2 regions of the Geodermatophilus sp. URMC 60 genome follow, and region 2 is predicted to be linked to the other one. Evidence: riboswitches for the same ligand, from Rfam matches in the RefSeq annotation. Region 2 holds a riboswitch; the other holds the start of a gene.
What was found. Region 2 has a riboswitch for cyclic di-AMP ahead of ACWIX3_RS19705 (aggregation-promoting factor C-terminal-like domain-containing protein). Riboswitches for the same ligand answer to the same signal wherever they lie in the genome.
Positions count from the first base shown of each region.

Region 1: another riboswitch for cyclic di-AMP. It lies ahead of ACWIX3_RS18555 (LysM peptidoglycan-binding domain-containing protein); the one in region 2 lies ahead of ACWIX3_RS19705 (aggregation-promoting factor C-terminal-like domain-containing protein).

Region 1 is NZ_CP199958.1:3,930,987-3,935,463, forward strand. Features, by position in the region: gene ACWIX3_RS18540 (alpha/beta fold hydrolase) at 1-235, shown strand, start outside; gene ACWIX3_RS18545 (hypothetical protein) at 476-709, shown strand; gene ACWIX3_RS18550 (hypothetical protein) at 706-858, shown strand; gene ACWIX3_RS18555 (LysM peptidoglycan-binding domain-containing protein) at 1,010-1,825, opposite strand; cyclic di-AMP (ydaO/yuaA leader) riboswitch at 1,827-1,955, opposite strand; gene ACWIX3_RS18560 (alpha/beta hydrolase) at 2,206-3,066, opposite strand; gene ACWIX3_RS18565 (DNA-directed RNA polymerase subunit alpha C-terminal domain-containing protein) at 3,173-3,700, shown strand; gene ACWIX3_RS18570 (hypothetical protein) at 3,728-3,904, shown strand; gene ACWIX3_RS18575 (NADPH:quinone oxidoreductase family protein) at 3,986-4,477, shown strand, end outside.
Region 2 is NZ_CP199958.1:4,172,722-4,177,198, reverse strand. Features, by position in the region: gene ACWIX3_RS19720 (glutamate synthase-related protein) at 1-407, shown strand, start outside; gene ACWIX3_RS19715 (FMN reductase) at 487-1,107, opposite strand; gene ACWIX3_RS19710 (LLM class flavin-dependent oxidoreductase) at 1,104-2,213, opposite strand; cyclic di-AMP (ydaO/yuaA leader) riboswitch at 2,417-2,577, shown strand; gene ACWIX3_RS19705 (aggregation-promoting factor C-terminal-like domain-containing protein) at 2,797-3,657, shown strand; gene ACWIX3_RS19700 (YnfA family protein) at 3,834-4,169, opposite strand; gene ACWIX3_RS19695 (class I SAM-dependent methyltransferase) at 4,226-4,477, shown strand, end outside.

The DNA.
Region 1 (4,477 bases), 240 kb from region 2:
CGGGGACACCGAGGCCGCCCTGCGCTCCATCCGCTGCCCCCTCGTGGCCATGCCCGCCCGGACCGACCTCTACTTCCCGCCCGAGGACGAGCAGTGGGCCTCGCAGTTCATCGCGCAGGGGGAGGTCCGGGTCATCGACACGATCTGGGGACACTTCGCCGGCCTCGGTATGAACGCCGCCGACAACACCTTCGTCGACCGGACACTGCGGGAACTGCTCGACCGTCCCGCCTGATCGCGCCGGTTCCCCGCGCGGGGCGACCTGCGAAGCTGGCGGGCGGGGCTCGCCCGAGGTCGTCCCGGGGCCCCGCCCGCGGACAGCATGCGGGAGACGGAACCGTTCCGCAACAGATGTCTAGGACGTCTGGCCGCTGCCGCGCCGGGCCCCGTCGCCTCCGCCCGCCCGACCCGTCGGGACGGGAGCCGCCGCGGCCCGGGGAGCCATCCGCCGGCGGCACGTCGCCGCGCACCGGCGGTGGGTGGTGCGGACGTCCGCCTGACGCATGCCGCGGTCGCCCTGCGGCTCCGGCCGGCCGTGCTCGTCGCGGCGCAGGTGGGGCCGGTCGGCGTCCCCGGGCAGGTGGCCTCCACGCTCGCGCACCTGCTCGTGCCCTTCCTGCCCTGGGTGCCGGACCTGCTCGTCGCCGAGTGGTGCCCGACCCCCGGAGCACGGTTCCGCGCGGCCCGGCGGGGCACCTCCTCCCCATGAGCGAGATGGACCCGCGGGACCCGAGCACCCTGTACGCGGAGGGCCCGGTCGCGCCCGAGCCGCCCGAGGACGACCTGCCCGACACCTCGCCGCTGCGCGACTCCGGTGGCACCGGTCCGGGCCCGGACGACCTCGACGCGCTGCTCTGAGAGAGGCCCCGTCCTCCTAACCCCTCGCAGGCTCGGGGCGGTGCCCTGGACGGGGCCGTGGCGCGTCAGCCGGCGCCGTCCGCGGCCCCCCGTGCACCGGCGGCCCCCACCCGGAAGACGGGTGGGGGCCGCCGACGTGCGGGCCGGGGACTCAGCCGACGTAGTTCACGTGCACGTGGTCCATGTGGTTCGCCGTGGCGCTGCCGCGGTCGGCCATGGCCTTCCACACGCCGTCCGGCGAGGACAGGATCCGCTGCTGCCAGATGACGTACTTCACCCCGAGCTCGTCCCAGTGGGCGATGTGGTAGGCGGTGATGGCGTCGCCGAGGGCGGCGTCGGACATGACCATGTAGTCCAGCGCCAGGCCCGACGGGTGGCCGTTCGGGTCCGTGGCGCTGGCCCGGGTGCCACCCAGGGTGATCGAGCCGGCGCCGGGCACCTCGCTGATCACGCGGTTGGCCGCGGCCTGGACCTGCGGAGCCACGTCACCGGCGCTGTTGGCGATGCGCGCGACGGCCGCGGGCGCGGCGGCCGGAGCCGCAGCGGCGAGCGGAGCGGCCGGGGTGGCGGGCGCAGTGTTCCCGGCCGACCCGACGGCCGGGGCCGCGGCGACCGGCACGGAGCCGGCGGTGTGCAGCACCTGACCCGGGAAGATCCGGTTCGGGTCGGCGCCGATGACGTCGGTGTTGCGCTGGTAGAGGTCGCGCCACGTCTGGCCGTGGGCGGCGGCGATCTTCCTGATCGTGTCGCCGCGGACGACGGTGTAGCCGGCCGTCGAGGCGTCGGCGGCCGCCGTCGCGACAGGGACCTCGATGGCGTGGGCGGGGATCGGGCCCGTCGTCCCGGCGAGCGCCTGGGAGGGGGCGCTCAGGACGCCGAACCCGACGACGGTGGCGCCGGCGGCGACGGGCGCCTTGGCGATGACCTTCTTGGTGCGGACATAGCGGGGTGCGCGGTGCTTGGCCATGGTGATCTCCGATCACCGCCGGCGAGGTCAGCTGTCGGGTTCGGGCGATCGGTGCCCGGCCGCGGTCCGCGGCTTCACCCCGAGACGGGCCCCCTCGAGTCGTGGACTCGAGTCGTGGCGCGCCGTGGTCGTGGGTCCCCCACCCCTGCCCTGGGAACGGGTTGGCGTCCGGTGGGCAGGGTTTGGCGGACCGGCGCCGCGCTCTCTCCTTTGCTGAGCGCACACAAAACGCTACGTGGAGTCATGTGCACTGTCGCCGTGACGCCGGTCACAAACGGCCGCCGGAACGGCGCGCCGCAGGTCAGCGCGGCGTGTCGCGCCGGTGTCGCCGTCGTCACGTCCGCGCCGTCCGCGCGGACCCTCCGGCGGCCGGCGAGCGGTCAGGACGACGTGCGGTGGGCGTCGAGCCAGGTGACGACGTCGGCCAGCACGGCGTCCTTCTCCGGCTCGTTGTGCGGCTCGTGGAACAGCCCCTCGTAGGTCCGCACCGTGAGGTCGGGCGAGCCGGCGTGCGCCCGGACGACCTCGCTGGCGACCGGCGGCACCAGCCGGTCGGCGGTGCCGTGCAGCACGAGCAGCGGCACGGTGAGCGCGGGCAGCCGCCGCGGCATGGTCAACGCGGCGGCCATGAGCTCGGCGCCGGTGCGGGCGACCATCCTGCCGTTGTGGTTGAGCGGGTCGGCCCGGTAGTCGCGGACCACCGCGGGGTCCCGGCTGACCGCCTCGGCGTCGAGCCGGAGGACGCCGAGGTCGGGCAGGAACCGGGACAGCAGCGGCGCCACGGTCCGCTGGACGGCGTTCGCGGCGCTGGTGTCGAGCGCCGCCGCCGAGATGACCGCGCCGGCGATCCGGGGGTCCGGCGTCCCGGTCAGGTACTGCAGCGCGATCAGTCCGCCCAGGCTGTGCCCGTAGACGAACAGCGGGGCGCCCGGGTGCTGGTCGCCGGCGGTGCGCACCAGCTCGGCGACGCCGTCGACGGCGGCGGCCATGCTGCCGATGTTGCCGCGGTTGCCCGGGGACCGGCCGTGGCCGGGGTGGTCGACGGCGTGGGTGGCGTAGCCCGCGGCGGCCAGCCGCTCGGCGACGTGCCGGTACCGACCGCCGTGCTCGTGCGCGCCGTGGACCAGCACGACGGCGCCGACCGGGTCCTCGACGGTCCAGGCCTGCCGGTACAGCCCCGAGGCCAGCGTGCCCTCGGTGTGCGTGGGGGTCGGGGTCCCGCCCGGACGGGCAGCGGTCATCGGGGAGCCTCCTACGGCAACGGACTGGTGGGCATCCTCCAGGAGGCCTGGACCTCCAGGAGACCTGGACCGGTGCGGCCGGTCGGTCGGTCCTAGGTTGGACACCATGCCGACCACGTCACCGGGGACCACGCCCGGGAGGACCGTCAGCGACCTCGGCCTCCCCCCGCGGGCGGTCACCGCGCTGACCCGGGCCGGGATCACGACCACCGAACAGCTCGCCGCTCTCACCCGGGCCGACCTCGTGGCGATCAACGGGCTGGGCCCGGGCACCATCGCCGCCATCCGCGGCGTCGTCCCGGAGCCGCCCGGCCGCTTCCCCGCGACCGAGCGCGAGCACCAGTCGTCGGTCCCGGAGCCGCACCCGGACGACGAGGAGTCGCCGGCCGCGCCGGCGATCCCGTCGTTCGAGTCGCTGCGCAGCACCCGCCGCCGGACGACGGTCGACCTGATCGTCCCCGCGACGCCACCCCCGCCCGACCCCACGCCGACCGCACCCCGCCCGCCGGACTACGCCGACCTGTGGCGCCTCGGCGTCCGGGTGGGGTCGACCCTCGCGACCCTGCCGGTGCGGTTGACGCTGCGGGCCGTCCAGGCGCCGGTCCGCCGGCTGCGCCGCCTCGTCGGCGGGTAGCGCGGGCTCTCCGGGTACTCACCGGGCATGGATCCCGACACCACCACGCCGCACGTCGAGGGCCCGCGGCAGACCGCTCCCCCGCTGCCCGACGACCCCCGCGTGCCGAAGCCCGAGGACGCCGAGTCGGGCCGGAGCAAGGAGCTCGGCGGCGCCGCCCCGGCCGTGGGCCCGGAGACGCCGGAGCTGCCCGAGACCGACTGAGCCGGCGCACCCGCGCTGCGGGACCGGTCACCTCCTCTGACAAGCTCGCGGTCCCGTACCCACACCGTGCAGGAGGACCCCGTGCGCGCCGCCCAGATCACCACCCTCGACGGCCCCTCTGCCATCTCGGTCGCCGACGTCCCCGAGCCCGACGCGGACGGGAAGGTGCTGATCGACGTGCACGTCGCCGGGGTGACCTTTCCCGAGGTGCTGCTCAGCCGCGGTGAGTACCAGGTCAAGCCGGAGCTGCCGTTCGTCCCCGGCAGCGAGGTCGCCGGGACGGTCCGCAGCGCCCCCGCGGGCAGCGGCCTGCAGCCCGGGCAGCGGGTGGCCGCCTTCCCCGGCTTCGGCGGCTTCGCCGAGGTGGCGGAGGCCGACCCGGGCCTCGTCTTCCCGCTGCCCGACGGCGTGACCTTCGAGCAGGGCGCGGCCCTGCCGATGAACTACCTGACCATGCACTTCGCGCTGGCCCGCCGGGGCCGGCTGCAGTCCGGTGAGACCGTGCTGGTGCACGGCGCCGCAGGCGGCCTCGGTACCGCGGGCATCCAGCTGGCCAAGGCGTACGGCGCGCGC
Region 2 (4,477 bases):
TGGTCAACGTCGGCCGGGAGGCGATGCTGGCGATCGGCTGCATCCAGGCGCAGAAGTGCCACACCGACACCTGCCCGACCGGCGTCGCCACCCAGAACCCCTGGCTGGCGCACGGCCTGGACCCGCAGCGGAAGTCGGTACGGGCGGCGAACTACATCGGGACGCTGCGCCGCGACCTGGTCAAGGTCGCCGAGGCCTGCGGGGTCGAGCACCCCGGGCTCATCGACGCCTCCTCCGTCGAGATCCTCTCCGGGCGCACGGCGTCCACGCCGCTGGGGGAGGTCTACGGCTACGGGCCGGGGTGGGGGCTGCCCTCGGCCGCCGACCGCGAGGAGATCGTGCGGATCATGACGGCCGAGGCCCCGCAGGGCGGGTCCGCCGTCCCCTCGGAGGACGCCGTCCGCTGAAGGAGGTCCTCGACGATCACGGCGCCGGGACCACCCACCGGGCTGGGCAGGTGCTCCCGGCGCGGTGACCGCGGGGGGCTCACGCGCCGCGGAGCAGCTCCTCGAAGGAGGGGACGTCGGCGAACGGGTCCACCGGCCGCTCGGTGGCCGGCCGGCCGGCGACCAGGTCGGCCAGCTCGCCGGCCGCGCGGTCGATCCGCCGGGCCAGCTCGGCGTCCACCCCGCCGGCGCCGGCCCAGTCCTCCGACGCGGCGAACACGCCGGTCGGCGCCGGGACGGCCCGCAGGTAGGCGAACAGCGGCCGCATCGCGTGCTCGAGGACCAGCGAGTGCCGGGCGGTGCCGGCGGTGGCACCGAGCAGCACCGGCGTCCCGGTGAGCGAGTCCTTGTCCAGGACGTCGAAGAACGTCTTGAACAGCCCGCTGTAGGACGCCGAGAACACCGGCGTCACGGCGATCAACCCGTCGGCGCCGACGACCGTGTCGATCGCCGCGCGCAGCGACTCGTTGGCGAACCCGGTCACCAGGTCGTCGGCGAGGTCGCGGGCGTGCGTGCGCAGCTCGACGACCTCCACCGTCGCGTCGTCGCCCCGCTCGCGCAGGGCGCCGACGGTCGCGGCGGCCAGCCGGTCGGCCAGCAGCCGGGTCGACGACGGGGTCGACAGCCCGGCGCTGACGACGGCCAGGGTGCGGGTGGTCATGCGGACACCTCCTGGAGAGACGCCTGGCGGGCCGCCACGCGCGAGGCGTGGGTCGGGGCGTCGGGGACGTGCGCGGGCTTGAGCGCGGCGAACTCCTTGCGCAGCACCGGCACGACCTCCTCGCCGAGCAGGTCCAGCTGCTCCAGGACCGTCTTCAGCGGCAGGCCGGCGTGGTCGATGAGGAACAGCTGCCGCTGGTAGTCGCCGACGTGGTCGCGGAAGCCGAGCGTCCGCTCGATGACCTGCTGCGGGGAGCCGACGGTCAGCGGCGTCTCGCGGGAGAAGTCCTCCAGCGAGGGGCCGTGGCCGTAGACCGGCGCGTTGTCGAAGTACGGGCGGAACTCGCGGACGGCGTCCTGGCTGTTCCGGCGCATGAACACCTGCCCGCCCAGGCCGACGATCGCCTGGTCGGCGCTGCCGTGGCCGTGGTACTCGAAGCGGCGGCGGTAGAACTCGACCATCCGGGCGGTGTGCTCCGGCGGCCAGAAGATGTGGTTGTGGAAGAAGCCGTCGCCGTAGTAGGCGGCCTGCTCGGCGATCTGCGGGGAGCGGATCGAGCCGTGCCACACGAAGGGCGGGACGCCGTCCAGCGGCCGCGGGGTCGAGGTGAAGCCCTGCAGCGGCGTGCGGAACTGCCCCTGCCAGTCGACGACGTCCTCGTCCCACAGCCGGCGCAGCAGCGCGTAGTTCTCGACCGCCAGGGGCAGGCCGTTGCGGATGTCCTGCCCGAACCACGGGTAGACCGGGCCGGTGTTGCCGCGGCCCATCATCAGGTCGACTCGGCCGCCGGCCAGGTGCTGCAGCATCGCGTAGTCCTCGGCGATCTTCACCGGGTCGTTGGTGGTGATCAGCGTGGTCGCCGTCGACAGCTGCAGCCGCGAGGTCTGGGCGGCGATGTAGGCCAGCGTCGTCGTCGGCGAGGAGGAGAAGAACGGCGGGTTGTGGTGCTCCCCCAGGGCGAAGACGTCGAGCCCGACCTCCTCGGCCTTCTTCGCGATGGTGACGATCGCCTGGATCCGCTCCGCCTCGCCGGGCGTGCGGCCGGTGGTGGGATCGGTCGTGATGTCGCTGACCGAGAAGACGCCGAACTGCATGTCGGTCTCCATTGGTTGAGAGTGCAACTACCGGTCGCTGCAACGCATCCGACGGGTGCGTATTCCCCTCGTCCGGCCCCCTCGGGAGGGAGGGCCTCGCCGCACTGCGACGTCACTCACGTGTCGGATGTGGTTCGCGGCATTGTCACGGGACGGTAACGCCGCTTACGGTGGCTCCCGTCCGGTCGGTCGTCTGGTCCCCGCTCGGGGAGCCTGGCCGGACGCCGCCGAGTCGTGTCCGCTGCCAGCGGGCGCGAGCCGGGGACCCACCGCAGTACTGGGGTGAATCCCGCCCGCGAGCACGATGCGCGGGCCGGTAGGGCTGCTTCCCGCCCGAACCCGTCAGCTAACTCGGTAGGCGGCTCACGGAAGAACGGAGCACTCGCATGCCCCGCCCACGGGCCCTCGCGGCTCGCCGGCCCACCCGGCCACGCGCGCTCCGCGCCTCTTCCCCGGCCAGCTGACCCGGCACCCGACCGCGCCCGCCGGCACTCCCTGATCCGCCGGCGCCCCCGTAGACCGCGCCGCACCGGGCTGCCCTCCGCTCGGAGGACCCACCCCGCGCGCCCTCCCGCCACGGAGCACCCCCACCCCCATGGACACCAAGCAGTTCCCGGCCGTCCCGGCCGCCGAGCCCGCCGCCGATCGGACCGCCCGCCGCCGCCTGCGGCTGCCCGCCCGCGGCCGCCGCCCGGCGATCCTGCTGGCCACCGCCGCCGCCGGCGCGATCGTCGTCAACACCGTCATCGGCGCGCAGCCGGCGGCCGAGGCCGAGGCCGAGACCGAGACGGTGACCGCCTCCATGAGCGTCGCCGAGCAGCTCGGCATCACCGCCGAGGCCACGCAGCAGCCGCTCAGCGCCCCGGCTCCCACCGAGCTCGCCCCGCTGGAGGACCTCGCCGCCTCCCGGAGCGAGCGCCAGGCCGCCGAGGCGCAGGCCGCGCAGGTCCAGGCCGCCGCCGAGCAGGCCGAGCTGGACCGGCAGGCCGCCGAGAAGGCCGCCGCCGAGAAGGCCGCTGCCGAGCAGGCCGCCCGCGAGGCCGCGGAGCGCGAGGCCGCCGAGAAGGCCGCGGCCGAGGCCGCCGCCCGCGCGGCCGCCGAGCGCCAGGCGGCCTCCTCTGCCGCCGCTCCGGCACCGGCTGCCAGCAGCTCGTCGTCCTCCGCGCCGCGCGGCTCCTTCAAGGACTACGCGATGAGCAAGGTCGGCAGCGCCGAGCAGTTCAGCTGCCTGGAGAAGCTGTGGGGCAAGGAGAGCGGCTGGAACCCCAACGCGCAGAACCCCACCAGCACCGCCTACGGCATCCCGCAGTTCCTGAACTCGACCTGGGCGAGCACCGGCATCGCGAAGACGTCGGACGGCTACCGGCAGATCGACGCCGGCCTGATCTACATCGAGAACCGCTACGGCAGCCCCTGCGGCGCCTGGTCGCACTCGCAGGCCAAGGGCTGGTACTGAGGAAGGACCCCTGCCCCCCACCGCTCGCAGGCCCGCGGCGGGGCCCTGCAGGGGCCGTTCCAGCACGTCGCCACGCTCGGGGGGTTCCCTGGACGGGGCCGCCGTCCTCCCCGAGGGCCGTTCCCGCACCGCGGGGGCGGCCCTCGGCCGTGCGCGGGGTCAGGACGTCCGCGGGGTCAGGACGTCCGCGGGGCGTACATGATCACGGCCACGCCGACGAGGCAGATCAGCGCGCCCACGACGTCGAAGCGGTCCGGCCGGTAGCCGTCCAGCGCCATGCCCCAGGCCAGGCTGCCCGCCACGAAGACACCGCCGTACGCAGCCAGGATCCGGCCGAAGGAGGCGTCCGGCTGCAGGGTGGCGACGAAGCCGTAGGCGCCGAGGGCCACCACCCCGAGGCCGATGCAGAGCCAGCCGCGGTGCTCGCGCACGCCCTGCCAGACCAGCCAGGCGCCGCCGATCTCGAGCACCGCGGCGGCGAGGAACAGGGCGATCGACCGGGCGATGAGCACGTGCGGATGCTCCCAGGCGGGCGGTGCCGGGTGCGGCCACGTGGTGGACTGCGGGCGTGACCGTCCGCGCCGTCCCCTCCTCCTTCGTCCGCGTGCACACCCAGGTCCGGCGGCCCTCCTCGGTGCCGGAGGTCCGGCTGCACGTGGCCGACGACGTCGTCGCCCTGTGGGAGGCGATGGAGGCCGCGGACGGCGGGGCGGGGGAGACCCCGCCGTTCTGGGCCGCCGCCTGGCCGGGCGGGCAGGCGCTGGCGCGTTTCGTGCTCGACGCACCGTCGGTGGTGGCCGGGCGGGCCGTCCTCGACCTC